4 regions of the Pseudoalteromonas sp. bablab_jr010 genome follow, and region 1 is predicted to be linked to each of the others. Evidence: predicted binding sites of a transcription regulator. Region 1 holds the regulator's gene; each other region holds the start of a gene.
The links. Region 1 encodes sigma-54, which starts transcription at its own class of promoters, with help from an activator protein. Its sites were predicted from a motif close to GTTGGCACGNNNNTNGNNT; they were not measured.

Region 1 (7,526 bases):
TCTGAAGGACTGGTCAGCAATGTAGTTAATGAAAGCGCGCCTAAAAAGCAGTTATGCTTATCAACTACATATAAGTCATCGGTACCCTCTGGTAGCTCACCTCGTAAGCGTAAATAGCGCAGTACAACATCGAGAGTAACGTCAGGGCGAATGGTTACCGTATCGCTGTTCATCAGGGCACCGGCTGAGCGCTCTTGATAAGAAAGCGCTTGAGTTGCCCTTTCTCTATCTTGCGAGTCCATCGCGCTAACAACGTCTTGATATACGGTATCAGGAAGACTACGTAAAACCTCACCTAAGTCATCGTCGTCCATATCTTCTGTAGCAGCAGCAATGTGCTCAGGCTCCATCTGGGCAATAATGCCAAGACGTACATCTTCAGAGAGTTCCTCTAGAACATCACCACGGACATCTGGGTCAACCAGCTGCCAAAGCATACGACGAATTTTATGAGGAGAAGACTCAAGTAAAAGGGCTGTATCACAAGGTGCCGTTTTGGCTAACATGCCGCGCACTTGAACAAATTGACCACTATTGAGTGACTTGGTCACTTGTTTGAGTTGTTGTAGTGGGTAATCTTGTTCAAAGGCTTCTGGCATTGGCGTCCTTACAACTGAAAAAAGTTTAAATAGGCTATGCAAATACAGCATAGTTGCTTTGTAGTGTATTTGCAGAGATATCGTCGCACTGCGATAAATTTATTAAGAGTTTTGTAATTTAGAAAAGCGAGCGATATAAAAGTAGGATATTTAAAGGGAATTTTAAATATCCGAAGTAAGTTTACCGTAAACCTTGAAGTCTTAGCAAATGCTATTCTTGCTCGTGAAAGCGTTGCGCAATTAATTCGCCGATTGCCGTTAATGCAGCGTCAGCGTCAGGACCTTCGCATACAACACGAACCTCTTTTCCTTGACTACTTTCAAGGAGCATTAACGCTAACACGCTGTCGCCTTCAGCTTCTTTCTCATCTTGAAAAAGTGTAATTTTGGCATCAAATTGCAGTGCTAGTTGCGCTAAAACAGTCGCAGCGCGAGCATGTAAGCCAAGTTTGTTTTGAATTAAAAAGGTATCTTCAGCGTGCATTGTTGGTGCCTAGTTAGATATCTTGTTCGCGGTGGCGAATTTTTACATTAGCATGAGTTTTAGAAAAGCTTTCACCAATTGTTTGCGCTAAGTAAACAGAACGGTGTTGGCCTCCTGTACAACCAATTGCAATGGTTAGGTAACTGCGGTTATTGCGCTCTAGATGTGGCAACCAAGTCTGTACAAAGGTTTGAATCTGCCAAGTGAACTTTTGCACTATGCTGTGGCTAGCTAAATAATCCCTGACAGGCTGATCGAGGCCGGTTAATGGCTTCAAATCAGGCTCCCAGTGTGGGTTCGGTAAAAAGCGTGCATCAAAAACGTAGTCAGCTTCTTTTGGAATACCATGCTTAAAACCAAACGACATAAACGTAATAATCAGTTTTTTATCTTTCTTACCTAAAATCTTTTCACGAATTGATTCTGCTAACTGATGAACACTCAAATCAGTGGTATCAATCATAAAGTCAGCGCGGGTGATCAGCACATCCAGCAGGATTTTTTCTTGTTTAATGGCAAGATCAAGCGGTAAAGAATCAATCGATAATGGATGCAAACGGCGAGTTTCAGAAAAACGCTTAATTAGGGTTTGGTCATCACTATCTAGGTAGAATAGTGTTGGGTTTGCAAAACCTGGCAGGTACTCAAGAATATCATTAAACTCTTGCTGCTCTTTCGGTAAGTTACGTACGTCGATACTGACGGCAATTTTGTCATAATTATCAGAAACACTTCGCACGAGCGAAGGCAGTAGGTTGACAGGAATATTATCAACACAGTAGTAGCCTAAGTCTTCAAGAACTCGTAAAGCGACCGATTTCCCCGAGCCTGAGCGACCGCTGATAATTATTAATTCCATTTATGCCTCTGATGCAATTACTTGAAATAGTTGCTGATCGCTTGTAGCACTTCGCAACTGTTTACAAAAATCTTTATCTTTAAGTCTATCAGCAATTGTTGACAAGGTCTTCAAGTGCAACTGGCAATCGCCATCTGGTACGATGAGTGCCACAAAAATATCAACGGGACGATTGTCTATCGCATCAAAATTGATGGGAGATTCACTGACAATAATAAATGCATGAGGTTCATCAGCACCACTCATTCGACCGTGGGGAATAGCTATTCCTCGGCCGATACCTGTACTACCTAACTTTTCCCTGTTCAGAAAAGCATCTAGGATATCTTGTTGAGATAAATGAGGAAACTGCTGGTGAGCTAACTCGCTAATATACTCAAGAATTCTTTTTTTGCTATTAAAAAGGACCGCAGCTTTGCTGCAGTCCTGATTAGTAAGTGAACTAAGTTTCATAATTTAATGTCGAGCTAATTTCTCTTTATGCTTAATGACTTGGCGATCAAGTTTATCGATCAATGAGTCAATTGCTGCGTACATATCTTGATGTTCTGTAGAAGCGAACAACTCGCCTCCGTTTACATGTAAAGTTGCTTCTGCTTTTTGGCTTAATTTTTCTACATCTAAAATGACATGAACATTATTAATATGATCAAAATGCCTTTCTAGTTTTGCGAACTTAGTGTTTACATAGTCTCTTAATGAATCAGTGACTTCTACGTGACGACCAGTTAAATTTAGTTGCATAAGCATTTTCCTTCTATGTAAAACGTCTAAATCAGACTTTTACGCTGATTAGACGGAGGTATTGCTAGAGACTCACGATATTTTGCAATTGTACGTCTAGCTACTTTAATTCCTTGCTCAGCCAATATATCTGCAATTTTGCTATCACTCAATGGTTTAACCGAGTTTTCTGCAGCAACTAACTTCTTGATTAAAGCGCGAATTGCTGTAGAAGAACACTCACCACCATTTTCGGTGCTGACATGGCTTGAGAAGAAATATTTCAACTCAAAAATTCCCCTTGGGGTATGCATATATTTTTGTGTTGTAACCCGAGAAATCGTCGATTCATGCATTTCGACCATTTCTGCGACATCGTTTAGCACCATTGGCTTCATTGCTTCTGGGCCATGTTCAAAGAAAGCTTGCTGTTGTTGCACGATACAGTTGGTCACTTTTAGTAAAGTATCGTTACGGCTTTCTAAGCTCTTAATAAACCACTTTGCTTCTTGTAAGTGAGAACGAATAAATTGGCTGTCGCTACTTGATTTAACAGAGCGAGACATCGCTGCATATTGGCTATTCACTCTAATTTTTGGCATACAATCTGGGTTTAACTCGACTACCCAGCGGCCTTTCACTTTTTTCACTGATACATCGGGTATGACGTACTCAGATTCTTCGCGTACTATGCTATCCGCAGGCTTAGGATTTAAGCTGTGAATGAGCGTCATCACTTCTTTAAGCTCGTTTTCTTTAAGCTTAGTCTTTTTCATTAAAGTGCGATAGTCGCGACTTGCTAATAATTCGATATGCTCAGATAAAACCATTTTAGTTTCAGCTAAATATGGCGTATTGGCATCGAATTGACGAAGTTGTATACACAGGCACTCTTGTAAACTTCGCGCGCCGATACCAACTGGATCGAATAACTGTATTCTTTTTAAGACAGCTTCAACTTCATCGAGTTCGATTTCTTCTTCATCATTATTTTGATTAAAGCTTTCGACAATATCTTCGCAGCTAACCGTTAAAATACCTGAGTCATCGATAGCTTCAACGATGGCAACGGCAATCGCTTCATCGGTAGGACTAAATGGTGTGAGCTGTAGTTGCCACATTAAATATTCTTGCAGTGTTTCTGTTGAAGCACCTTGGTAAATAGACTCGTCTTCAGGCATTGGCCCAGACGATGTTGATGGGGCGGCACTCATGTACTCATCCCACGTAACATCCATAGCTAAGTCATCGCTAACCGTATCCTTACTCAGAGCATCACTGCTTTCTTGCTCGAATTCGCTAGGTGCTTCGTCGGCAGACGCGCTGACTTGTACATCGTCAGACTCCGCTTTTTGCTCATTCTTACCGATGCTTTCTTCGTTGTAATCCGCTTCTTCCACTTCAAGCAGAGGATTACTATCAAGCGCTTCTTGAATTTCTTGCTGGAGATCCAATGTACTGAGCTGCAACAAGCGAATGGCTTGTTGCAGTTGTGGAGTCATTGTAAGTTGCTGGCCCATGCGCAGCTGTAATGATTGCCTCATGTATCCCTAACAATCCTTTTTAAGTTATCGGTAACGGTGAAGACACTGTTATCGATTTATTGTCATTGTATAAGTCTAGCAGATGCTCTAGTCGGTGGCGTAATGGTTACAGCCTGAATTGCTCGCCTAGATAAACATCACGTACAGTTTGGTCTGCTAATACGTGCTCAGGTGTGCCTGATGCAATTAGCTCCCCATGAGAAACAATGTAGGCTTTTTCACAAACATCAAGGGTTTCTCGAACATTATGGTCAGTAATAAGTACACCAATACCACGATTTTTTAGGTGCTCAATAATTTTCTTTATATCTAACACTGAAATAGGATCAACACCAGCAAAAGGCTCATCTAAAAGGATAAATTTAGGATTAGCGGCTAATGCACGTGCAATTTCAACGCGGCGTCGTTCACCACCTGACAGTGCCATACCTTGGCTATCGCGAATATGTTGAATGCTAAATTCATCTAATAAGTTGTTAAGCGTCTCTTCGCGCGTTGTTTTGTTAAGATCTTTGCGGGTCTCTAATATGGCCATCAAGTTTTGGTAAACTGTTAATTTTCGAAAAATAGACGACTCTTGTGGTAGATAACCAATACCTAAGCGCGCACGGCTGTGCATTGGCAAAAGCGTGATATCGTTATCATCGATGCTTATTTTTCCTTTGTCGCTTGGTACGAGGCCTACAATCATATAGAAGGTCGTTGTTTTACCTGCACCATTTGGCCCTAACAAGCCAACAATACTGCCCGCTTCAACTTCAAGACCGACATTTTTAACCACTTGGCGGCCTTTGTAGCTTTTAGCTAAAAGCTCTGCTTTTAATGTGCTCATGGTTGGCCTTTATCGTCTTTTTTATTTTCTACAGGCACTAAAATAGTGTGTACACGATCTGTTGAGTTTTCGTCTTTTTCTGCGCTGATCAGCTGTTGAGCCATATCGTAGGTAATGCTTTTTGCCGTTACTTTTTGACCCGCTTGAGTGACTTCAGCTTCGCCATTGAGTGTTAAGAAGCGCTTCGCAACATCATAACGAACTTCTTCGGCGCTGGCGCTCATCACGGTACCATCAGCTTGCTTTTCTTCGAAGTAAGCTGGTTTGCCTGTAGCGATAATTAATTCGACTGTACCTTCGGTGTCACCGCCATGTGCCTCAAGTCGCTCTGCTGTAATGCGACGATCACCATGCACGATCTCTACGTTACCTTCGAATATGCCAACGCCATCTTTTAGTTTACCGATTTGGCGATCTGAGCTAATGCTAATTTGAGCGCCTGTTTGCTCGGCAGCTGCGCCCGAAAAGGCAATCAATAAGCTTGGGATCAGGAGTAATTTCTTCAGTTTATTGGTCATAGTATATGGTTCGTGTATGGTTAGTTAACTCAACAATTTCGGCTTTTAAATCGGCTTTTAAGCCTTTACCGGTAATTTTTAAATTCGGTCCTGTTAGTGTTACAGGTTGCTTTGAAAACATCGTCATTTTATCAATGTCGACATTAATATTTTCTGCTTTTATATCTTCGATCATACCGTTATGGGTTAAGTTTTTAGCAACTACATCCCCTTCAAAAATCAGCTGATCATTTTCGTATAAAGTAGCTTCTTTGGCTCTTACTTGCCAAACTTGCTGATCGCTATAAATAGTAAAAATAGGTTGTTCAAAAAAGGTAAACCCTAATTGTTGATACAACTCCATTTTTGCAGCTGCCACTTTATGACTAATTTTACCTTGCTCGTCATAAGCTGTTTGCTTTAGAGCAACGGCAGTGTAATCAGGTGTTGCGATGATCTCGTCTTCACTAGTTATTGTATCAGTTGACTGGTTAAAGTACGGGTACCATAACCACACCATGCAACAGACAAAAACAATACTCAGTAAAATACGGGCTATATTCATGCGCTGGTTCCATCGCTAGTTAACGGCTTGCCGTTTTCTAACATCAGTAAATCAGTTAATTCACGCACGGCTCCAAAGCCACCCGGTAATAATGTGGTGTAATGAGCCAGCTTCTTGATAAGCGGGTGTGCATCGTTTACTGCGACAGCAAAGCCAACTTTTTCCATAACTGGTAAGTCTGGACCATCATCACCAATATAGGCAATCTGTTCATCTGTCAGCCCCAGTTTATCCTTTAACTCTTGATAAGCAATCAGCTTATCTTCTTGTCCCTGATAAATGTGCTGAACTGTTAGGCTAGTCATTCGCTGCTGAACTATTTGTGAATGGCGGCCAGTAATCACTGCCACTTCAAAGCCACTATTAATGAGTGCTTTAATACCAAAACCATCTTTAGTATTGAATGCTTTAAGCTCTTCGCCATTATTACCCAAATAAATTCGACCATCAGAAAAAACACCATCAATATCACAGATTAATAGTTTTATTTTTTGAGCACGCTGACTCACATCAGGGCTCAGGGGCTGGTATAGTTCGGCGAATGTCATTGCTTAGAGAACTCCTGCTTTTAATAAGTCTTGCATATTAAGGGCACCAATTGGTGTGTTGCTTTGATCCACCACAATTAAACCATTAATACGTTTATGCTCCATAATATTTAAAGCTTCAGCCGCAAGCATGTCAGGGCGAGCCGTCGTGCATGAGCGGGTCATCACTTGGCTAATTGCCGTGTTATGGATATCGATGCGCTGTTCTAAAATACGGCGTAAGTCACCATCAGTGAATAACCCGGCTAACTTTTCATCTGCACCAATCACTGCGGTCATACCAAGGCCTTTGGCTGACATTTCAATCAATGCATCTTTGATGCTTTGGATTTCGCTAACGATTGGCGTTGCGTCGCCTGCGTGCATCACATCATCTAATGTAAGTAATAAACGTTTACCTAAGCTGCCACCAGGGTGCGAAAGTGCAAAATCGTCGGCAGTGAAACCTCGGGTTTCTAGTAGCGCAACCGCCATTGCATCGCCCATAACCAAGGTTGCAGTGGTGCTTGCCGTTGGGGCAAGGCCTAACGGACACGCTTCTTGGCTAACTTTGATGCACACATGAACATCAGACAGTTTTGCCATTGTTGAGTCTGGGTTGCCTGTTAATGAAATCATTTTTGCGCCAATGCGCTTAATAACAGGGATAATACTGAGTACTTCGCTGGTCTCACCTGAATTTGAAATACACATCACCACATCGTCGCGGGTGATCATTCCTAAATCACCGTGGCTAGCTTCGCCAGGATGAACAAAAAATGCCGGAGTGCCAGTACTTGCAAGGGTTGCTGCAATTTTATTACCTACATGGCCAGACTTGCCCATACCAATCACAATAATACGACCTGTACATTGGAACATTAATTGGCAAGCAT
Region 2 (7,526 bases), on a different contig from region 1:
CAAGCGAACCAATTACCACAAGCAGCGCTTAGCTTAATTGGTTAATAGTGTGATTAGTTACAACACTAATGGTTAAGTCAGCATTAGTTAACTAAAATAAAAAGGAGATTGGCTTGTGCTAATCTCCTTTTGTTGTATTACCCTAGGGTAAAATGTTTAAGGAGGCGTTATGAGTGCAATAACCCAAAGCCCTGATTTTGCAGTGGCTCCGCAAAAAGCTGATGATAAGTTAGCGGCGAGTCCTCAATTAACAGCAACGGCGGTTGATGAATCAAATAAAACGGAAAATACACTTCAACAACAAATGGAGCAAAGCTCTCAGCAAGCGCAAAAAAAATCGCAACAAAGCGGTGAAAAAGATGAATTGGGCCGTGAGCAGCTTGAGAAGATGGCGCAACAATTGCAAGATTTCATGGGCGAAATGAATCGAAGTTTGCAGTTTCAAGTTGATGAAGAGTCGGGCCGTGATGTTATTAAAGTGGTTGATAAAAACAGTGGTGAGCTAATTAAGCAATACCCATCTGAAGAAGTGTTGAGCCTAGTGGCTAAACTTTCAGAAACCGCAGGTTTTTTAATTGATCAAACTGTTTAAAGTTTTTTGTTAAGTTAAATGTGTAATGTGAGGAAGTATTATGGCTATTTCATTTAATGGTTTAGGCTCGGGCTTAGCAGTAGCAGATATTGTTGATGCTTTGGTTAGCGCTGAAAGTACCCCTTTTACTTCACGTTTAAACAACAAGGAAGCAACGTTAACTACAGATATTTCAGCTGCAGGTGCACTAAAATCAGCGCTTGAAAAATTGCAAACCTCAATGGAAGCGTTAGGTGAGGTTGATAACTACCAAAAACGTAGTATTTCTGGTAGTGATGATTTTGTAACACTAAGCTCAGATAAAGAGGCTCAGCCTGGTGGTTATAATGTAAAAGTAAACAATCTTGCGACTGAACATAAATTGATGTCAAGTGCATTTGCAGAAGATGCCGCAGTTGGTGAAGGGACGTTAACTATAGCGTCAGGTGAGAATAGTTTTGATATTGATGTGTCAGATACTGCAACTTTGTCTGAAATTCGTGATGCGATTAATGACAGTAAAGATAACGACAATGTAACAGCAACGATTATTACCGACGATAATGGCCAGCATTTAGTTTTATCCGCAAAAAATAGTGGTGTTGAAAACGCAATAAAAGTTACAGCAACTGATGCTGATGGCGATAATACTGACGCGGCAGGTTTATCGGCTCTAGGCTATGACACAGATGCAGGGGTGACAAACATCAGTGAAGTAATTGCTGCAATAGATGCTTCAATTACCATAGATGGTAATTTAACAGTTACTAGCAGTGATAACGAGTTTGCAAATGTTATTGACGGTGTAACGATTACCGCCAAAAAAGCACATGGCACTGATGACGATGATAGCACGTTAAAAATTACTGAAAATAACAATAATATTAAAGCAGGCTTAAACAGTTTTATTGAAAGTTATAACGAATTACTTGAGCTTAGTAATAATTTAGGTAAATCAGGTGAAGACGGCGCTGGTGTGATGGCTGGTGATTCTATGCTTCGTGGGGTAATGTCAAAACTCCGTCAGCAATTAACCAGTGAAGTAACCCTGAGTGATGGCAGTAGTTTGTCGTTATCTAAGCTTGGGGTTGAAGCAGACCGTTACGGTAAATTAAGCCTAGACACAGAACGCCTAAACGAGCAAGTCGAAGCAGATGTAGACCTAGTGCAGGAGTTCTTTATAGGTGAAAATGAAGACGAGGGCGGTTTTGCACAGTCTTTTGATGAGCTAATGAGCTTTTATACAGACTCAGATGGTATTGTTCAAAACAGAATTGACAGTAAACAAACCCAGTTAGATGGCTTAGATGATGAGCGAATTGATTTTGCAAGAAAAATGGAGTCGTTAGAGTCTCGTTTATACGCACAGTACAATAGCATGGATTTACTTGTAGCCCAGATGAACTCAACCAGTAGCTATGTGCAAGCGCAGCTTGATAATATGCCAGGGGTTGTTAAGCAAAGTAAATAATTGATTAGTCTATTTTCTTATCGGTATTTAGGCGCCAACTCTTTTGGCGCTTTTTTGCTTTTGGTTCATAAACGATCTATTTAGTAAATATTTTACTTTGTTTGAATAGAAGTACAAAAACCAATTCACTATCTACAACCGCGACTTTATTTTTCACAATTGATATAGCGCTAATAACGCGTTTATATAACTGAGTATGTCAAAAGCAACTAAACGAAAATTAGCGTTTAGTTGCTTTATATTTAGAAATAGCTTTTTGTGATTTACGCTGGTTGATTAACTCGGCCTGAGTTTTATCTCTCGCGTTTTTAAGTCTAGCTGTAGCGGCTAAAATTTTAGCTTGTATAGCTAATAACTCTTTTTCTTGAGGTGGTGTTTCACTCTCACACCAATGTTTTAACTCTTGGTCAATAGCTATTAACGTTTGGCTTGCCAGCTCAATATCTGTTTTATCTATGTGCTCTGATAATGCAATGAGTAATTCATTCAGAGCGTTATAATTCGGCATTATTGCTCAGCTTTAGGTATGCGCTCTTCGAGCGGAATAGAATCCCACCCTTCTTTTATTTCTTTAACGATACGGATAACATCATCTACTGCTGCAATGTCGTTGTTTACATTTGCTTCAGTTAACCTGCGTTGGCAAAAGTCGTACAGCGATAGTAGGTTGCTAGAGATATCCCCGCCATGCTCAAAATTGAGTGCATCTTGTAGAGCACCGAATAATAAAATGCAGGTAGAAATATTTTCACCTTTTTTTTCAAATTCTTTACGCTCAATAAAGCCTTTAGTTGCTGCTAAGCGTCCGATAATATTGCTGAAAATCAAATTGATCTGCTCATAAGGAGACATTTCATTAATGTTGCTAACGCTAACTTGACTGTACTTTTTTATCGATATATGTGCCATGAGAAAATCCTATATTAAAAACACCGATTCATAAAAATAGATAAGCAATATTAATGCCATTGATGTTATCTTTCTTTGAGCATTTCTATAGAGATTATAGCAACGAGTATAGAATATTTTAAAATTCAAACAGGCTAAATTTGTAAGTTAATTCTTTAGTATTAAATTTTAGTGCTAAGTGACTATTTTTTGGCGTTGATGTCAATAAATTGCCGCTTAGCGCTTGCATCCCTCCTAAACTCGCTTACAATTTAGAAATTAACTAACCTCGTGGTAACTGTGGTTCGCCAATAATGATCTTAATTTTAGACAATAATAATAATCGTGCGATAGGTTTACATGCAGCACTTACCTTCATTGGTGAAACTGCACAATTAGTTGATGAGACTACATTACAGTCTTTTTGTGAAAAACATCAACAGCAAGAATGCATGGTCATTCTTGGTGCTTTACAGCAGCTAAATCACGAGGCTGTGATCAAACAGTTTCCTGCCATTCCGTTTTTATTAATTGGTGAAACACTCAAACCGCTGCTAAGCATTGCTAATGTAGTTGGTTTAATTTGTGAACCGTTTAACCATGACGTAACTACTCAGCTATTGCATGATTGTCAGCAATATCAGCGCATGCTACCGGGTGACCATAAACAAGCTAAATCCAACAAATCATTTGATGGTTTAGTCGGTGAAACCGAAGCTGTAAAAGATGTGCGCTTTTTAATTGAGCAAGTAGCAAAAACCGATGCCAATGTGCTGATCTTAGGTGAGTCAGGCACAGGTAAAGAAGTTGTTGCACGTAATGTTCATTTACTCTCTAAACGCAATACCGGGCCATTTGTGCCGGTAAACTGTGGTGCTATTCCTGGCGAACTTCTTGAAAGTGAGCTATTTGGCCATGAAAAGGGGGCCTTTACGGGCGCTATTTCTGCACGCAAAGGGCGCTTTGAATTAGCGCAAGGCGGCACGCTGTTTCTAGATGAAATAGGTGATATGCCTTTGCAAATGCAGGTTAAACTACTACGTGTGTTGCAAGAGCGTAGCTATGAGCGAGTAGGGGGTACTAAGCCTATTCAAGCTGATGTACGAATTATTGCTGCAACTCACCGCAACCTTGAAGAGATGATTGAAAAAGGCGACTTCCGTGAAGACCTTTTTTATCGCTTAAACGTGTTTCCAATTGAAAATCCTTCGCTAAGTGAGCGTGCTGACGACATTCCTCTGCTTTTAAAAGAGTTAATGCGTCGTGTGAACGAGCAAAGTGGCACAACGGCCAAATTCACTGAGCGTGCGATTCAAAGCTTAAAAGAGCATGCGTGGCCGGGAAATATTCGTGAGCTTGCTAACTTAGTTGAGCGCATGGTGATCATGTTCCCTGATAAAGTAGTTGATGTGCCAGACCTACCAGCTAAATATCGTTATATCGAAGTTGAGGCTTATGAGCCTGAGTACCCTGAAGAGTTGATGGAGCGAGATGCTTTCAACGATATTTTCAGTACCGGCTTTAGTGATTACGATGATGAAGAACCTGAAGTACCAGCAACAACGGCTGACTCAGGTTTATTACCAGATGAAGGAATTGAGCTCAAAGAGTATCTTGCTGAGCTAGAAATTAGCTTAATTAGCCAAGCATTAGAGCGCTATGATTACGTTGTTGCACGTGCAGCAGAAATTTTAGGTGTTAGGCGCACCACACTGGTCGAAAAAATGAAGAAATACAACCTAACGCGTGACTAATAGTTAAGAGCAGGTTTTAGGCAAAAATTAACTAAGTACTATGGTTATTACGCCTATAGAATGGGCTGTGTCTTTATTTATAGGCGCTAAACTTACGGGCGCGCTCACCGTCTTTCATTCGGGGTCTGCTGTGGTAATAAATCACTAAAAGCTTTTTGCACAAAGAGAAAATAATGAGGAACAAATGAGAAACCAAGCCCTTTCTTTTAATATTTAAAGCGCAATATTCCTTTAACCTATTTGTGAATCAGGCTCTTAATACTTTTACCACCAAGGTAATCGAGGTGCTGCGCGCTACACCTAGTAGCCTAGAGCCTAAAATTTAACATCTTTATTTTTACCTCATAAGCGCAGCGTCTCTTAGCCTCTTTGTGAATAAGTTACTTAATTAGCTTTTTACCACCGGAGGCTGCTTGCAGCACCGAGAAGATAGAAGCCAAGCTTAGCCCATATCACCTAATAACTATCAATAATCTCTTGTTTTCTAAAACAATCATTACTATGGTCGTTAACCATGCCACAGGCTTGCATATGCGCATACACAGTGGTTGGCCCTAAAAACTTAAAGCCACGCTTTTTTAAATCTTTGGCAAATGCTGTTGAGGCTTCAGTAATAGCCGGATAGTCCGCTAATTTATCGAGGTCGTTTACCAGTGGCTTGCCACCCATAAACTGCCATTGGTAGTTTGAGAAACTGCCGAATTCTTTTTGAATTTCAATAAAACGCTGCGCGTTATTGATAGTAGCAGCGATTTTAGCGCGATTACGAATAATGCCTTCAAACTGCATTAACCGTTCGACGTCGTCTTCGGTCATTCTGGCAACATCTTCAACAACAAAGTTTTTAAAGGCACTGCGATAGCCATCACGTTTTTTAAGTATGGTATACCAACTCAGTCCCGCTTGTGCTGACTCTAAGGTTATAAACTCAAATAAGCGGTGATCATCATATAATGGCACCCCCCATTCTTGGTCATGATAGGCCACATAATCTTCTTTGCTGGTATCGAGCCATGGGCAACGACAATGGTGTTCTTTTTGCATTATTCCCTCGCGATTGTCATTTTTTTGTCAGTGTTGTTTTTGTCTTTAATTTATTGAAATAAAACAAAAATAAATTTGGTACGGATTGTGCATTTAGCTAGGTAGACACGATTTTTTGAGTATTGATTATGGCCTTAGCAAATGTCCTAAAACCACAATTTATCACAGCCAAACAATATAACCCATGCCTACAGCAAGAAGAGTATGTGGGTGAATTGAGTGAGCTGCGCCAACAAGCCAGTTGGTTAGGCCATTTGGTTGATACCATGCCTGCGGGTGTGGTGGTTTTAGATGGCCGAGGCATGATCGCAAAAGCCAATCAAATTGCCATTGATATGCTAGGTGAACCCCTTGAAGGTGAAAAGTGGTTTAGCGTTATTCAACGCTCATTTCGACCACAGCAAGACGATGGACATGAAGTATCACTTAAAGATGGCCGTTTAATTAAGCTTGATATTACTGCGCTTGCTCCAGAGCCAGGGCAGTTAATTTTAATGACAGATTTAACTGAAACCAGGCGCTTACAAAAGCGAGTAGCACATATGCAGCGCTTAAGTGCGCTTGGCAAAATGGTCGCTTCGCTTGCTCATCAAGTCAGAACACCGTTATCAGCGGCCATGCTGTATGCCGCAAATTTAGGCTCAAAGCGATTGCCAGAAAGCTCGCGTGGCAACTTTCATACGAAGCTAATGTCGCGTTTAAAAGATTTAGAAACCCAAGTGAACGATATGCTGTTATTTGCCAAAAGTGGTGAGCAACAAGTGGTCGAAAGCGTTTCAATGCAACAGTTACTTAATGAAGTAAAAGCCGGTGCTGATGCTATGGTTGCACAAAATAACAGTGAACTTAGCGTGAACTTGCCTGAGCCAGATATTGAAATTATGGGTAATAAAACTGCTCTGGCGAGTGCTATTCAAAACCTGATCCACAATAGTATTCAAATTATTGGCTCTGATGCTGTGGTAACCCTGAGTGCCGAACGTGACGAAACTAGCGAAAACTGTGTTCGTATCAGTGTCAGTGATAATGGCCCAGGTGTTGATTTACGTCATGCCAACAAATTATTCGAACCTTTTTACACTACCAAAAGCCAAGGCACGGGGCTTGGACTTGCAGTTGTAAGTTCAGTAGCCAATGCGCACCAAGGACGGGTTGAAGTGACTAATAATGCTCATGGGGGAGCATGTTTTAGTTTGATCTTGCCAATTAGTGCAGAACCAATCTCAGCGGAGGCAAAATGAATACTAACTCTATTTTAGTCGTTGAAGACGACGCGGGCTTACGAGAAGCACTGATCGATACCCTTGAAATGTCGGGTATTGATTGCGTTGCTGCAGATAGCGCTGAACAAGCGATGATCTTGCTTAAGCAAAATAGCTATTCATTGGTTGTTAGTGATGTGCAAATGGGCGCCATGAGTGGCCTTGACCTATTACGTAGCATTAAACTTAATTATCCTGAGCTGCCGGTATTAATGATGACAGCCTATGCCACCATTGATGATGCTGTAGAAGCAATGCGTTTAGGTGCGATTGATTACATGGCAAAACCGTTTGCTCCAGAAGTGCTCCTTAACATGGTGAGTCGTTATCTACCTGAAAAGGAAAAAGAAACCGATGGCCCAATCGTTGCCGATCCATCGAGTATTAAGCTATTAGAGCTCGCGAGCAAAGTTGCCCGCTCAGATGCCAGTGTCATGGTACTCGGCCCAAGTGGCTCGGGTAAAGAAGTGTTGGCTCGTTTTATCCACGATAAATCAAATCGTAGCGATGCCCCCTTTGTGGCTATTAACTGCGCG
Region 3 (7,526 bases), on a different contig from region 1:
CATCAGTTAGTAATGGCTGTGCATCGATTTTATCTAAAGAAAAGTTAGTACTAATTTTATAAGGTGTTTGCTTGGCGTTAACGGTGATGACACCTTTACCATTGCCTTCATAAGCAACAAACTTATCTAGACTGATTTTTGCCACGGCATTTTTTAGGTTCACCGTTAACTGGTTTTCACCAAGGGTAATATCATTTGCTTGTAAGCCGCTTGAACGCACGACTACATTTGCATCAAGTGCATTTAAGCCGCTCATATCAATTGCAGTATCATCCCAAACAATTGGTTGTGCTGGCGCATCTGCTGCAGGCTCTGCTTGCTCTTCTTTAGCTACGCCCTCTGGTAGGTAAGGGTTTAAATCAAGCATGCCCAAATCAATATCGGCATTCACAGCTAAACGTTCACCAAGCTTAATATCGCTTTTACCTTTAATTTGCAGCTCATCGAGGGTGGCAAGTAGCTCAGTAAGCTTAAACTGCTGTCCTTTTAGGTGCATTGAACCCTTTACATTAAAGGCATTAAACGCATTTTCTTTTGCATTAAGCTCAACACCTTGCCAACTCGCAATATTTTTTACTGAGTCACCACTGACAGAAAGAAGCCCTTGCACGTCATTACCCATTTCTGCAATTGCACCTTTAAAATTTAAATCGACTAAGCGTGAATCAACCTCAGTGCTGACATTAAAGGTTTCGCCTTCAATCGCTTTAACAGGTGTATCTAGCGTCACATCTAAATCAAAGCGCTCACCCATATAGGTAATACCGCCTTTTAACTCTAAGGTCTTACGAAGAGAAGGTAATAAGATTGCTAATTCTAAATCGCTTATCTGTTGCTTTGCCCCGGTTTTACCATCTAGATAAGTGAAAGTACCACCGTAGATTGCTACTTCACCAAGTTCGATATCAAAGTTATCTGGTAAGTTAACAGCGCCAGAACTCTTTTGCTGCTCTGTCTGTGGTTGCTCAGCAACCGCATCAAATAATTGCCAGTTTGCTTTACCATTTTTATCGGTTTCTAACAAAATTGTTGGTTCGTTAATAACGAATTTATCGAGCTTAAACTCACCGCCAAATAACGACATCCACGGGATACGGATAGCAAGTTGCTGCATGCTTGCCATATCTTTTTGCGAGCCAGTTTGCATATTGGCAAAGTGCACATCATTCAATTCGAGTTTTAATGATGGAAATACCGACAGCTTTTTATCGCCATTAATAGTCAGACTACGACCTGTGGTTTGTTCTACTTGCTCCGATACTTTATTAAATATCGCGTCTGTAGGTATGAGAAATGGTGCAGCGACTACCAATGCAATCAGTAATACGAAGATGACACCAACAATTTTCAGTAAGGTTTTCATAATCATCCTTAAAAATGGGCAAACAATGTTCATATCATAGCGGTAGTTAGGCGCAAATGCATTGCCCAACACACAAAAAGGTTTGTAAACAAGCTTAGGTACAAGAATATGAATCAGCGCTGAAACTTTTTGATACCTGTAGGTTACAAAAAGATCTTGACCGTATGATACCCTAGGGTTACATTGATACCTGTAGGTTACATTTGAGTTTAAAATAAAAGGAAACGATTATGTCTAAGCAAGATATCAAAACGGAAGAAAAGTTTATGAGTCATAACGCATGGTTTTCAATATTCATGGGAGTCACGTTATTAATTATTAGTGTTTACCCAATGCTCAAGCAAACATCAGTATTTTTACTGTTTATTGGTGTTGCCGCATTTTTAGGATCTTTCTTTATGTTTGTGATTAGAGGGGGATTTACATGGAAACTCGGTTATCGCCTTACTTATAAGGATGAATTTTTAAATACGATTGATACCATCGCTTATAAACATGTTGTGCTTGGATTGCTTTTTAGCATGGGGGCTATTTTTTTATTGTCTGATGAACTTGCTTTAAATGTATCTCATAGCATGATGGCCACATTTTACCTTGCCTTGATGTGTTTGATATATGGCGTATCAATTCTTTGGCAAAGTAGAGACTAGGTATAAAAGTGCAAAATAATATCGCTAAATTCCGCAAAGAAAAGGGGTTATCGCAGCAAGAACTTGCCGATGCCATTACAGTATCACGTAAAACCATTAGCACAGTTGAAACAGGCCGCTTTATACCCTCGGTGATTATCGCGTTAAAAATTGCCGCTCACTTTGAACTCAGTGTTGAGCAATTATTTACACTCGATGACCATGATTAATTAACCACGCCAGTCGCAATCTTACTTATAAATTATCAGTAAGATTGCATCATTTCATTACTTCGGTATGATGCACGACCCTGTTGTTTTTGCACCCTGTGTACTAAAATTAAACAACCCAATTTGGTCAAAACTGGAGTATCGATTAAGCATGAAGAAACTGCTTATTTCACCGTCAAAAATGGCGCTTGGCGAGCAAGAAAGTCAAATTTATCAAAATATCCTCAAGCAAGCCTCTGATATCAGCTTAAACCTAATGGCAGTTAAAGTAGAAAACCACCCTGAAGACTTTTTAGGTTGGTGCTATGAGCTATTAAGTGCAAGCCGCGATCGCATTAACTACGATCTGTTAGAAGATAAGCAATTACCCACTCTTAAAAAACTTCATGACTTATTAATTTCTGCAATCAGTTTTTTGCAGTTAAAAACATTAAGGGTTGCGCCATGGCCTGTTATTGCAGGCTTCATCGAGCAGCATAAAGAGCTTTTAGCCCTTGATGAGCAACTACGCTTAGCTAATTACATTGCTGCAATTAAATCGCAATCCCTAAAAGAGATGATCCCAGAAGACCGTTTAGCGTTTTCAGGTAAACACAGTGCCTCGCTTGATCCAAGCAGCTATAACTTCGACGTTGAGTGGTTTGCTTCTACCAAGAACGCGAAAGGTTTCCACCAAATGTTGAGTGATTTACCTGGTGCGTTCGATGAGGCGCTTGTACACATTCCAGCTGAGGGTGAAGTAACGCAAGAACATTATCAGCATTTTATGGTTGCTTACTTCATGGCATTTAATGGCAGCGATGAAAAGCCAACGCTTGCTCCTGCTACTCGCTTGCTTGCGATGCGCCGACCTGACGTGTTTACACCAATCGTAAATAGTAAACTTGATGCCCTTTGTGCGGCATTAGGCATTACTAAGCTTAATAACCGTGATTTTGAGCGCTACTGGCAAGATGTTGTCGAAGCAATACATAGCATGCCTTGGTTCAAAATGACCAGTGCAGCAAATGAGCTTGAACAATCTCTGGTTGAAATCAAAGCCCTATTGCCTAGCTTCTTTTATTATGCAGATAAAAGTACCGCTGATAACTCTAACTATATTAAGTTGTTAAACAAACCTAAGAGTACCACGAGCTCAGCAGGTAAAAAGACCGTACGCCGTGGCAAAGAATCAGCAGAGATACTGGTGGACCGAGCATTAGCAAGTGATGATATCCCTGAACATATCAAAGCTAAGCGCGATTCAATCATCAGTGAAGTTGAAAAAGGCCGCAGTGTTGAAGAAACCATTAGTCTAATGCGTGCAATTTTCGGCTAAGTTACTCTCAAATAAGCAAAACCCGGTTGCTTCGCAATTGTGCAACCGGGTTATTTTTTGCACCACACATGTGCGCATGAACAATTCAAATAACTATCCTTTTCACAATTAAACAAGTTTAAAAGCCTGTTTTTAAAGCCTTTAAGCATAAAATATCCCGTTAGAAATTAACTTGGCACAACCAGTGCAATATCGTATCCAGACAACACATAGAAAATGTCCTCAAATAATAACCAGACTGCAATCTGAAAATGGGACAAAATCAACATAACAACAGGATACAGAAACATGCTAAAACTAAAAAAAACGGTCGCAGCAAGCGCCCTTGCGCTATTAACTTTGAGCTCAACATATAGCTATGCAGAAGTCACAGCAAACGCTGCGGCAACTTCAAACTACTTATGGCGTGGTCAAGAGCAAGGCGGCGGTGATGCTGCAATCCAAGGTGGTATCGACTACGCAAGTGAATCTGGCTTTTATGCGGGTACTTGGGTGTCGAATGCTAGCTGGGCTGACGACATGACTTACGAGCTAGACCTTTATGCTGGTTTTGGCGGTGAAATCAATGAAACCTTTAGCTACGATGTTGGCTACATTTATTATGCATACCCAGATGCAGCATCTTACACAGATGCAGACTTCTCTGAAATCTACGGTAGCATTAGCGTGGGTAGCTTCACCTTTGGTGCAGCAGTCCTAGCAACATCAGCAGCAAGCGGTGACGGTACAGATTTTGGTGACTCTCTATATTTAAATGCTGACTACAGTTTCCCAGTTGGCAGTACCGGTGCAGAAATGGCCCTTCACTTAGGTCATTACTCAGGGGATTTCATTGGTGATGATAACATCATCGACTACGGTGTTTCAGTGTCGAAAGACGGCTTTACTTTCGGTCTTTCAGACAACGACATTGATGGTTCAGATGTAAAAGTGTACGTCGCTTACGCGGTTGACTTCACTTTATAAAGAATGTGTTACTTGCTGCAACACGAAGGGCCGTTAAGGCCCTTTTCTCATTTATATCAATACACTTATGGTACACTATGACCAGTTGATCCTTGCCAAATGCGATACCATTGTTCACGGTTCATAGTAAGCTGCTTAGCGTCAACAGCTGATTTAACACGCTCAATATTACCCGTACCAAGTACCACAGACGGTGCACTTGGGTGCATTAACAGCCAAGCATAAACAACCTGATCAATGGCTGTGGCGCCAATTTCAGCCCCAACCTGCTCCAACACTGCACGTAAACGCACCGCTTTTTCATCTTCACTTGAGAATAAGCGCCCCCCAGCTAATGGAGACCAAAGCATAGGTTTGATATCAAGTAATTGGCATTGGTCTAAGCTGCCATCATCAAGGGCTTTCATCTCGTAAGGTGAAAACTCAATTTGATTAGTCACAAGCTCAAAGTCTAAACGCGACTGCAACAAGCTAAGTTGCGATGGGGTAAAATTAGATACACCAAAGTCAAGCACATCACCATTTGCTTTTAGGGTATTAAATGCTTGTGCCATTTCATCGGCGTTCATCAAGTAATCAGGGCGATGAATAAGTAATACATCTAAACGATCAGTGCTGAAGTTTTTAAGTGACTGCTGTGCCGAGGCAATAATATGCGCGGCACTTGAATCATAATGATTTGCTTTGCCTTGTAGCCCTAGGCTTGCAAACGCAGGCTTGATACCACACTTTGTGATTATTTTGATTTCATCACGAATACTTGGTTTTAGTTTAAGTGCTTTACCAAATTCAGCTTCACAACCGTATTCACCGTAAATGTCAGCGTGATCGGTATGTGACACCCCCATTTCAATTGCATTTTCTAAAAAACTTAAGCATTGCTGGGGCGTTATCTGCCAATCTAGCAAACGCCAGAACCCTAATACCAACTCATCAATACAACGATCATTGTTATTCACCATAACGACCTACTTTTCCTAATAAATTCGACTCAAATTAACTCTTTAACCATATCACAGATTTACCAATCACAGCTGTTAACATACAGTTACAAAATAGATTGCTAATTTGTTACTAAACAGGATATTTTAGTACCTAAAAACAAATGTTATAAAACAAGGAATAAAAAATGAAATCGTCAAATGTTATGACTGCTTTGGTTGATATTTTTATCAGCCCAAGCAAAGCCTTTAATGGTTTAAAAGAGGCAAAAGGTTGGTCTTTTGTTGCCTTTATTTTACTTGCCGGCATTCTCGCTGCCAGCATGTTTGCTTTTTACAATAAGGCTGACCCGCAGTTTTTAATAGATCAACAAGTGGCAGCGGCCAGTGTTGATGCCACCATTGCAGAACAAAAAATGATTCGCCAAAGCATGGAGCAAACCATAGATATGCAAGTATGGTTTGCTATGTTTGGTGGCATTATTGGTTTGGCTGTTATTAATGCTCTAATGGCAGGCTACTACCTATTTGTATCTAAGCAAGACCCAGAAGCTAATTATGGCTATGGTGCGTGGTATGGCTTTGGTGTGTGGACTATGATGCCAATGATTATTTCAAGCCTAGGTTTACTCATCTTAGTATTAACTGCGAGTACCGACCAAATCTCACAGACGTTATTTAACTATGCTTCGATTAACCAACTTTTAATTGGTTTAGAAATTGGCCACCCATTCTACACCTTACTTGAAAGTCTCAATATCTTTTCTATTTGGGGTATTTTCATCGCAGCTATCGGTTTAAAGAGCTGGACTAATTTCACTTTCAATAAGGCGCTACTGTTTGCAGCCTTACCAAGTATTGTTATTTACGGTATTTGGACTGTAATCGCTCTCGTTTAATTCTGCTTTGAGCGGCAATATGCCGCTCTTAACTTCCAAGGAAGAAAGATGAAAAAAGCCATTATAATTGGCCTCGCTGTTACGGCATTTGTCGCTTTACTAATCTCAAAACAAGTCACAGGCAATAAAGATGCACCAGAAATGCATATTGCAGAAGTTGAACAAGGCAATATTGCCGATTCAATTTTAGCCTCTGGTAACCTAGTTTTTAACACCCAAGTGCAACTGCGCTCAGAAGTGACTGGCCGTGTAGCGAAAGTGTTTGTAGAAGAAGGCGAAAGTGTCACTGAAGGCGATATTCTTATGCGCTTAGATACGACCGCGTTTGAATCTGAAGTTGCCCGCAATAAAGCCGTGCTTCGTGCGACCGAAATCGATATTAAACATAGCGAAACCCGATTAAAAAATATTGAGCGCCAATTAAGCCGCCAAAAAGAGCTTTATGAAGTGGGCCTTGCTGGCCAAGAAGTGTATGAAAACCTACAAAATGCCCGCGATTTAGCAAAAATAGATATTGAAGCAAAACGTGAAGCTTACAACCAAGCCCAAGCATCACTATTGATTGCTGAAGACCGTTTAAATAAAAGCGTGTTTCGCGCTCCAATGAGTGGCCTACTTGCTTCGGTAAATATTAAAGAAGGTGAAACCGTTATTGCGGGAACAACCAACATTATTGGCTCAGACTTGATGCTAGTAGCTGACCCCAGCGCAATATTAGCCGAACTTCGAGTGGATGAAACCGATATTGCTGGTATCAAACTAGACCAACATGCAGATATCTATGCTGCCGCTTACCCAAATCAACCTTTTACTGGCAAAGTCATAAACATTGGCACATCAGCAAAAAATCAAGCTGGTTCACAAGGCTTATCATTTAAAGTCAAGGTACTGCTTGATGCCACTGACCGCCAGCTTTATGCCGGAATGAGCTGCCGCGCAGAAATCGCCACAAGCATTGCCGAAAACGGCTTAAAACTGCCTATTGAAGCTATTCAAAAAGAGGATGATAGCTACTTTGTCTGGAAGCTTAACGCAGATAACACAGTAACTAAAACAGCTGTTACGGTAGGTATTTCTTCAGATATCGAACAAGCACTAACCAGCGGTGTTGCAAAAGGAGATCGTATTGTTATCGGCCCAGCTAGACCACTTAGCTCACTAAAAGAGGGTGATACGGTAG
Region 4 (7,526 bases), on a different contig from region 1:
GAAAAATGGCAGACAAGCTCAACATCAGTATTCCTACTGTAAAGCAAGCGTATCAATTACTTGAAGGGCAAGGGCTGATCGAAGCCAGAGAAAAGTCAGGGTACTTTTTAAAGTCATCACAGTTAAATCAGTCTCGACCAAAGCGAGTTAGGCTCAGTCGAGAGCCTACCACAGTCAATAAGCAAGGCTTGATTGAGCAAGTCTACAGCGCTATCCACAAAGCTAATGTGGTGCCATTTGGTATCGCCAACCCTGTGGCTGCTGCACCGACAGATAAAGCACTGGCACGAACAATGCGCCGAGTCATGACATTAGCTGGCGCATCGGCAATTAATTACGGGCCGATGGATGGCTTTGCGCCACTTAAAAAACAACTCATTCATCGCTATCTGGACTTTGGTATTGGGGTTGATAGCGATGAATTAGTGATCACCAATGGTGCTCAAGAGGCGCTGGCGATTGCCCTTAAGTGTGTCGCTAAACCCGGTGATGTTATTGCTATCGAGTCGCCTTGTTATTTTGGCATTATCGAATTAATTGAAAGCTTAGGTTTAAAGGCACTGGAAATACCGCTGTGCCCCGATGAAGGAATATGGCTAGATGACTTGGCTCAAGCACTCGATGAACATGATATAAAAGCCTGTGTGTTTTCAACCTCATTAAATAACCCAGTTGGCAGTTTTATGCCTGATGCCAAGCGTGAGCAATTAGTGGCACTTTTAGAGCAGCGTGACGTGGTGCTTATTGAGGATGATGTTTATGGCGACTTACATTTTACGGCAAAGCGCGCCACGCCTGCACAAGCTTATTCAAAAAAGGGCTTAGTGATCACCTGCGCGTCGTTTTCAAAAACAGCCGCACCTAGTTACCGCATTGGTTGGATCATTGCCGGTAAGTTTGCAGAACAAGCAAGGCGACACAAACGCGCGCTTAGTTGCTCTGCGCCACTTATAAACCAGTGGACCTTGTATGAGTTTATAGCTAGCGGTGAGTACGACCGTAACATTCGTTTGCTTAGACAGCGCTTAAGTACCAATAAAGAACGTATGATTTGGTGCCTGCAGCAATATATGCCAAGTTGTGCGCGTATAAGTAACCCGCAAGGGGGCTGTGTTATCTGGGTTGACCTTGGTAGCCAATATGATGCGGTAAAGTTATTTCATCTGGCACTAGAGGCGGGGATCAGTATTACTCCGGGGTTGATATTCTCAGCGGGTAAAAAGTACCGTAGCTGTTTTCGTTTAAGTTATGGCTTGCCTTGGTCTGAGAGTTTAGAGCAGGCGATTAAAACGTTATCGCAGCTGACTGTGCTGGCCAAAAAATAAAAAAGCGCAGAGCAAGCTCTGCGCGAAAGGACCAAGTGTTTTGGTTCAGGGATGTTAATTCATTACTCTGCGTTCTGTTTGAAAGTAAATAGTTGATACTCTTTTAGTTCTGGTACTAGCACCACTAACTTTTGCTCTTTATGAGCGATATCAGCAAAGCTGCCGCATAATGCATCTGCTCGTTCTTCAAGTTGAGCTGCCTGTGTTTCTACGCGTGCTTCTATTTGTGCGCCCATGTTTTCCATACGTTGCTCAAACTCATCCATGTCGCCACCTGAACCTAAAAGCTCAGAACCTAGCGCAATTAAAATGCTGCCCATCGATTGCATCATGGCTGACTCGACAGCCGATTCAATTTGCTCATCAAACTGGTCTTCAAAGTTTTGGCCAAATTTTTCGAAATTTTGCTGACCCATGGTAAACGCACCTTGCTGATAGAAGGCGTTTTGCACTTCTACACTGATATCGTCCATTAATTCTGAAATGTCGCTTAGGCCATCAATATTGAAAGCATTTGATACTTCTTCGATGGCCACACCTGCTATTTTTACGCCATCAAGTGCGATATTTGCTACTTCAGGAAGTTGGCTGCGTAAGCTGTCTGAGTAATCTGCAATTGCTTGCTGTTGTGAAGCATCAAGCGACACGCTTTGACCATCGATATATAAAGTGTGTTGATCGATGATTTTCATAGTGCGATTATCGGCTGTGTATACTTCTAACTCGCTTGGTGTGATGCGTACATCATTTATAAATTCAACATCACACTGCTCACCGCTGAATGAAATATTTGTATCATTATCGTTATGAGCCATTGCGCTGGTAGCGATAAATAAAGAACTTACTAACAATAACTTTTTCATTTTTTTCTTTCCTGTTTGAAATGACACAAATACATAATCAAATTGAATGCCATAATTTATAAGTTCAATTAATTCAATGGTTTGATGTGTTTTTATGATTTTTTGAAAATTGCGGTCAATAATTTTTTAACCACTTTTTAGTCAAATTAACTAAAAAATACACATGCATAAATGACTCTTATCGAAACGATAAAAAACTCTCACTTTTCAGAAATCAAATTTAGCGCTATTTATTCACAATATTGACATATGACCTATTTAGCATGGGTGTATGGCTTTATTTTGGTGGTTTTTTAGATACTAAATTACTACTGAGCTTTTTAATCTTTGCCAATTCATCGAGCAAATTTTAATCTCAAGAATTGGTCTCAAACACTTTATGGAGTGGGTTGTGGGTAAGACATTTAGTTATGACGCGCTAGATGACGATTTTGTTGAAGACGAGTACGAAATGGTCGGGCGTAATCAACACGACAAGAAAAAGCAACGCGTTAAGAAGAAGTTGGAAGACTATCTTGAACAAAAACGCTTGCGTAGAAACTTAGGCGATGACGACTTTGACGAGTACTTGAACGACTAAGCATAAATTTAGGTAAAGAGGCAATTTGCCTCTTTATTGCTTTTAGACTTTGTTATTTGCCCAGTGCAGCAGCGATGTCTGATTCGAGCTGTTCAGGCTTTGTGAGTGGCGCATATCGCTTAATTGCTTTGCCATCTTTACCAATTAAAAATTTGGTGAAGTTCCATTTTATTTTGCGGGTGATAAACCCCGGTAACTCTGATTTTAGGTATCTAAAAACAGGGTGAGCATGTTCGCCATTCACATCGACTTTGCTCATCATTAAAAAGCTAACGCCGTAGTTAATGAGGCAGCCTTCTTTAATTTCCTTCGCGTCCCCAGGCTCTTGTTTACCAAATTGGTTACAAGGAAAACCAATTATTACTAAGCCTTGCTCATGATACTTTTCATGCAGTGCTTGTAAGCCTTCATATTGTGGAGTGAAGCCACATTTACTTGCAGTGTTTACAACAAGTACGACCTTGTTTTCAAAATCAGAAAAGTCAACGGATTGGCCTTGTAGGCTGGTAGCTGAGAGTTGGTGAAATTCGCTCATAGTGATAACTTTTTATTATTGTTGCATTGATTCTAACTTGCTTGGCATTTTTCTAAAAGGGTAAATTTTAATCAGCGGCTTTTCTTACTTGGGGATAAGCATAGCAGCTAACTTAAAATTATAAATAATCCCATTCCTGCCAGTGTTGTGTAGTATATGTTATGTGTTTTATAGGCCACGATAACAGACACAACAGCAGCACTTAGGTAAGGATTTTGCCAATCTAGATTTATCCCTTCGTCATTAATAAACACAATGGGCACCCAAATTGCGGTGAGTACGGCAGGGGCGCTAAAACTTAAAAATTGCTGCATTTTCGGGCCAACTTTAAATGGTAATGCGCGGTGTAAAAATAAGTAACGTGTGAAGAAGGTGATACACGCCATTAATAAAATGGTGATCATCATTGTGTATGCTCCTCTTTTGCTTGCCAGCGACTAATTAGATAACCCACGGTCATAGCGATAAGAGCCGCGGTGACAAGCCAAAGTTGAAAGCCCTGACTTTTTAATAGCGTTGCAACAACGCCTGCGGTGATCACAGTAGCCAGTGTTGCAAAGTTCTTTACACCCGGAATAACTAAAGCAATAAACGTGGCAGCGATGGCAAAATCAAGACCTAGGTGTGTTAAATCGGGAAGGAGGCTTCCTGCGACAATACCTAGCAAGGTCCAGATATTCCATGCAATATAAAAACTAAAACCGGCACTGAGTGCATAAATAAGGCGTACTTTCGTTCGGTACGCTTTGCGATGGTGCGAAAAAGCAAATAATTCATCGGTTAGTACAAAACTCACTGGCAGTCGCCAACGAAAGGGTTGATCTATGACTTTGTGGCGAATAGCTAAACCATATAAAAAGTGCCGTGAGCTAATAATGAGTGTGGTAAATAAAATAGTTAAAAGCGGCGTATTGCCGGCCATTAATTCAATCGCAACGAGCTGTGCTGAACCTGCAAATACCAACAACGACATAGCTTGTGTTTCTAGGGCACTGAAGCCATTTTGAACTGCTAACGAGCCACATAAAATTCCCCAAGGTAACACCGCAAGGCATAAGGGGAGCATGTCGAAAAAACCTTTTAGTAAGGCTCTTATTGTTGATTTATGCATCTTATCGCTCATGTTTGTTGTTATGGCTCAGATCAAAACAGCTGAAATAGAGGTGTGTCAAAATAACTGAAGTTTGCAATAATGTATAGCCGAGCCTGTTGCTGAAATCATTAGCATCTTTTAAAGGGAAAGTTACAATGTCAAAAGTTAAAGTATGGGATGGCTTTATAAGAAGCTTCCATTGGTTATTAGTTGCCGCCATCGCAACCCTCTATTTTAGTGCTGAAGAAGGTATGTTGGAGCTGCATTTTACTGCAGGCTACTTCACTCTAGCGCTTATTATTACACGTCTTGTTTGGGGTATTATTGGTAGTAAAACGGCAAAGCTCTCTGCACTTATTCACTCTCCTGTTGCTGCAATTAAGTCATTTACAAGCAATGAACATAAAGCGGGTCATGGCGCGGCGGGTAGTTATATGGTGATAGCCTTTTTTGCGCTACTCATCGTACAGTTAACCTCTGGCTTAATGACCAGTGACGATATTTTAACGGATGGCCCGCTGGTGGCGCATGTATCCTCAGATACCGTAGAGTTTGCCGGTTGGCTCCATCATTTAAACTTTGACATCTTGTTGTATGCCATTGTGTTGCATGTATTAGCGATTGTGATTTACCGCATTAAGGGAAAAAACTTAGTGAAACCTATGCTAACGGGTAATAGTGAGCAAGTTGCGGTTACTGAGCCTGTTACTAAATCACCGTTGATAGCTTTTGTTATTTTTGCAGTGTGCTTAGTGGTGCTATTTACGACTTGGGGTGCAGAGCCGCTCAGCTATTTGCTTGGATAGGTAATCTAATACCAATCCGCAATAATACTTAATCATTTTGAGGGATAAAACCTGTCGCTACCTGCGTTAAAAATTTCTGATTTAGAACAAACTAAATAACGAAATTTTTGCCTTGCTATCAACGAGGTTCTATTGCCTCAAAATAGACCACTTAATTAAGCGAATTGGTATAAGACATTAAAAAAGGCGCTAATAAGCGCCTTTTTAGTTTAAGTTTTTAACTAGTCTTTGAAAGACTTATGGCAATCTTTACAGCCTTTAGCCCAAGCGCCAAATGCTTTACCAATTACTTTTTTATCGCCACTTTGCGCTGCAATTGCTAGCTCATCAGCATATTGTTGGAAAGCAACTGCTTTTTTCATAAAGGTTTCGTTGTCGCTCCATACAGCTGCAAGTGCAGATGTATCACCCTTGTCAGAACCCGCTACGAAAGCTTCCCAAGGCATTTTAGATAATGCCGCTGCATTGTCGGCACGCTTTTGAAAACGTTCTGCATCAAAAGGTACTTTTCCTTTTAGCATATCGCCCATGTCACCAATTTGTACGCGGATCATTGAAAATGCTGCTTGACGATACTCGATTGCATCGCTTGGCTCTTCAAATACAGAATTTGCTGAAGCGCCTAGTGCCATTGTAGATAGCATTGCGCCTACTACTAATTGTTTTAATTTCATTCCTTTTGCCCCTTAAGATGTCATAAAAGTAAACTAACTGAGTTGTATCTTAGCTCAATATAATATTCAAGTGTATTGCGGTTAATCTTAACTTAAGTTTAATTTAATCATTTATATCTATATCAGCGAAGATCATGCCGCGGCGCATGCTTCTTGTTGCTAAGAAAACCTCGCATAGTAAAGATAAAAATCCACATATCAACAGCGCCATAGCGGCCACAAAGCAGCTAGCAATTGTCACGCTTAAGTTGATCGACTGGATATGCGATAAAAATAGACACATAACCACAGCACACACTAATAAGGCACTGAGTACACTTAAACTAAATGCGATATGTATGCAGCGAGAGCGTTTCAACAGTGCCCTTAGTTCTGTTGTAAGCGACTTATTGAAGTCTTCATCGGTACTGACTTTAAGCTTGCGTTCTAACTGCCGCGCTCGATCGGTAATACGCGCCAAGCGGTTGGAAAGCACGCCTAATGTTGCTGCAATACCGGTAATTAAAAAGACGGGTGCAACAGCAGTTTGAATCACCTTTGCCATGGTAAGAATGTTGATAACTTCTGAATTCATTTGATAGTACTCTATTTATAAGGCTTTCATTTACAAACGTTTACAACCTTTGGTTTTGGGTTTAAGTCTTTGTAAAGAATGGGTTTGTTCTTTCTTTTTCGCTGTTAGCGCAAGGTTGTTGTAATTTATATGTAACTGAGATGTTGTTCTTGTCTGTGTTCCCGTTTTATATTCCCACTGAAACTTTGTTTCAATCACTATTTAGACGATAACATAACATATCCCAGGGGAACCCATGTCTAAGAATATAATAAAAAGAACTGCAGTTGCTTTGGCTGTGACGAGTGCAATGTGCGCTGGTGCACAAGCCAATGACTTTTCTAAATATAATCTTGCCGGCAAAAAATTAATCCAATCGAGCGCGGTAACTAAAAAAGAACAAAAAGTTCGCAGTGAAGCAACAAGCTGGCTTGTAAAACTTAATGCTCCAGCATCTATAAATGCAAAAACAATGGGAGCGGATGTAGCGTCAATTCAAGCGCAAGCTAAAGTAGCACAAGCAAGTGTAGAGCAAGCAATCAACAGCATGGACTTACCTCTTCAGGTCGTTGCTAAAACTTCAACCCTAGTAAGCTCAGTTGTCGTTAATGGCAATAAACGTGATGTTGCTAAGTTACTTTCAAATTCGCAAGTAGAAGATATTTACCCAGTATACGATTATGAATTGCATGTTGCTGACAGCGCTGACTATATTGAAGCGACTCCGCTTGTATCTAATGGTTTAGCAACAGGTGAAGGTGTTCGCGTTGCTGTGCTTGATACAGGTATTGACTACACTCATACTGCTTTTGGTGGTGCGGGTACAGATGAAGCCTATGCGGCAGCTATTGCTGATCCTGCTTCTGTAGATTGGCCTCAAGGCAAGGTATTAGGCGGCTACGATTTTATTAATAATGATGCAGATCCAATTGATGTGACAACTAACCACGGTACTCACGTTTCTCACTCTGTTAATGGTATTGCACCAAATGTAGATTTATTTGTTTACTCAGTATGTGGTGGTGGCTGTCCAGGCCTTGCACAGCTACTCGCGCTTGAAAGCGCTATGGACCCTGATGGAAATGGTGACATTAGTG

Region 2: the regulator sigma-54 is predicted to act here: its motif matches at 2,994-3,012, upstream of fliS (flagellar export chaperone FliS).
Region 3: the regulator sigma-54 is predicted to act here: its motif matches at 3,712-3,730, upstream of JIG37_RS00735 (TorF family putative porin).
Region 4: the regulator sigma-54 is predicted to act here: its motif matches at 2,224-2,242, upstream of JIG37_RS16660 (YggN family protein).

The regions. Positions count from the first base shown of each region.
Region 1 is NZ_JACDWV010000200.1:15,021-22,546, forward strand. It holds gene mgtE (magnesium transporter) at 1-599, opposite strand, end outside; gene JIG37_RS20630 (HPr family phosphocarrier protein) at 811-1,083, opposite strand; gene rapZ (RNase adapter RapZ) at 1,097-1,942, opposite strand; gene ptsN (PTS IIA-like nitrogen regulatory protein PtsN) at 1,943-2,395, opposite strand; gene hpf (ribosome hibernation promoting factor) at 2,399-2,686, opposite strand; gene JIG37_RS20650 (RNA polymerase factor sigma-54) at 2,713-4,209, opposite strand; gene lptB (LPS export ABC transporter ATP-binding protein) at 4,316-5,041, opposite strand; gene lptA (lipopolysaccharide transport periplasmic protein LptA) at 5,038-5,559, opposite strand; gene lptC (LPS export ABC transporter periplasmic protein LptC) at 5,549-6,103, opposite strand; gene kdsC (3-deoxy-manno-octulosonate-8-phosphatase KdsC) at 6,100-6,651, opposite strand; gene JIG37_RS20675 (KpsF/GutQ family sugar-phosphate isomerase) at 6,655-7,526, opposite strand, start outside.
Region 2 is NZ_JACDWV010000087.1:209,522-217,047, reverse strand. It holds partial or broken gene JIG37_RS09545 (flagellin) at 1-45, shown strand, start outside; gene JIG37_RS09540 (flagellar protein FlaG) at 170-592, shown strand; gene fliD (flagellar filament capping protein FliD) at 633-2,042, shown strand; gene JIG37_RS09530 (hypothetical protein) at 2,263-2,550, opposite strand; gene fliS (flagellar export chaperone FliS) at 2,550-2,951, opposite strand; gene JIG37_RS09520 (sigma-54 dependent transcriptional regulator) at 3,245-4,684, shown strand; gene JIG37_RS09515 (DNA-3-methyladenine glycosylase I) at 5,141-5,728, opposite strand; gene JIG37_RS09510 (ATP-binding protein) at 5,857-6,969, shown strand; gene JIG37_RS09505 (sigma-54 dependent transcriptional regulator) at 6,966-7,526, shown strand, end outside.
Region 3 is NZ_JACDWV010000029.1:10,086-17,611, forward strand. It holds gene JIG37_RS00715 (AsmA family protein) at 1-1,363, opposite strand, end outside; gene JIG37_RS00720 (hypothetical protein) at 1,594-2,013, shown strand; gene JIG37_RS00725 (helix-turn-helix transcriptional regulator) at 2,022-2,222, shown strand; gene JIG37_RS00730 (hypothetical protein) at 2,374-3,540, shown strand; gene JIG37_RS00735 (TorF family putative porin) at 3,829-4,506, shown strand; gene JIG37_RS00740 (aldo/keto reductase) at 4,572-5,465, opposite strand; gene JIG37_RS00745 (YIP1 family protein) at 5,636-6,346, shown strand; gene JIG37_RS00750 (efflux RND transporter periplasmic adaptor subunit) at 6,395-7,526, shown strand, end outside.
Region 4 is NZ_JACDWV010000160.1:20,402-27,927, forward strand. It holds gene JIG37_RS16655 (PLP-dependent aminotransferase family protein) at 1-1,325, shown strand, start outside; gene JIG37_RS16660 (YggN family protein) at 1,388-2,188, opposite strand; gene JIG37_RS16665 (hypothetical protein) at 2,580-2,768, shown strand; gene JIG37_RS16670 (glutathione peroxidase) at 2,821-3,303, opposite strand; gene JIG37_RS16675 (AzlD domain-containing protein) at 3,411-3,710, opposite strand; gene JIG37_RS16680 (AzlC family ABC transporter permease) at 3,707-4,414, opposite strand; gene JIG37_RS16685 (cytochrome b/b6 domain-containing protein) at 4,552-5,202, shown strand; gene JIG37_RS16690 (cytochrome c) at 5,424-5,876, opposite strand; gene JIG37_RS16695 (DUF2721 domain-containing protein) at 5,980-6,450, opposite strand; gene JIG37_RS16700 (S8 family serine peptidase) at 6,686-7,526, shown strand, end outside.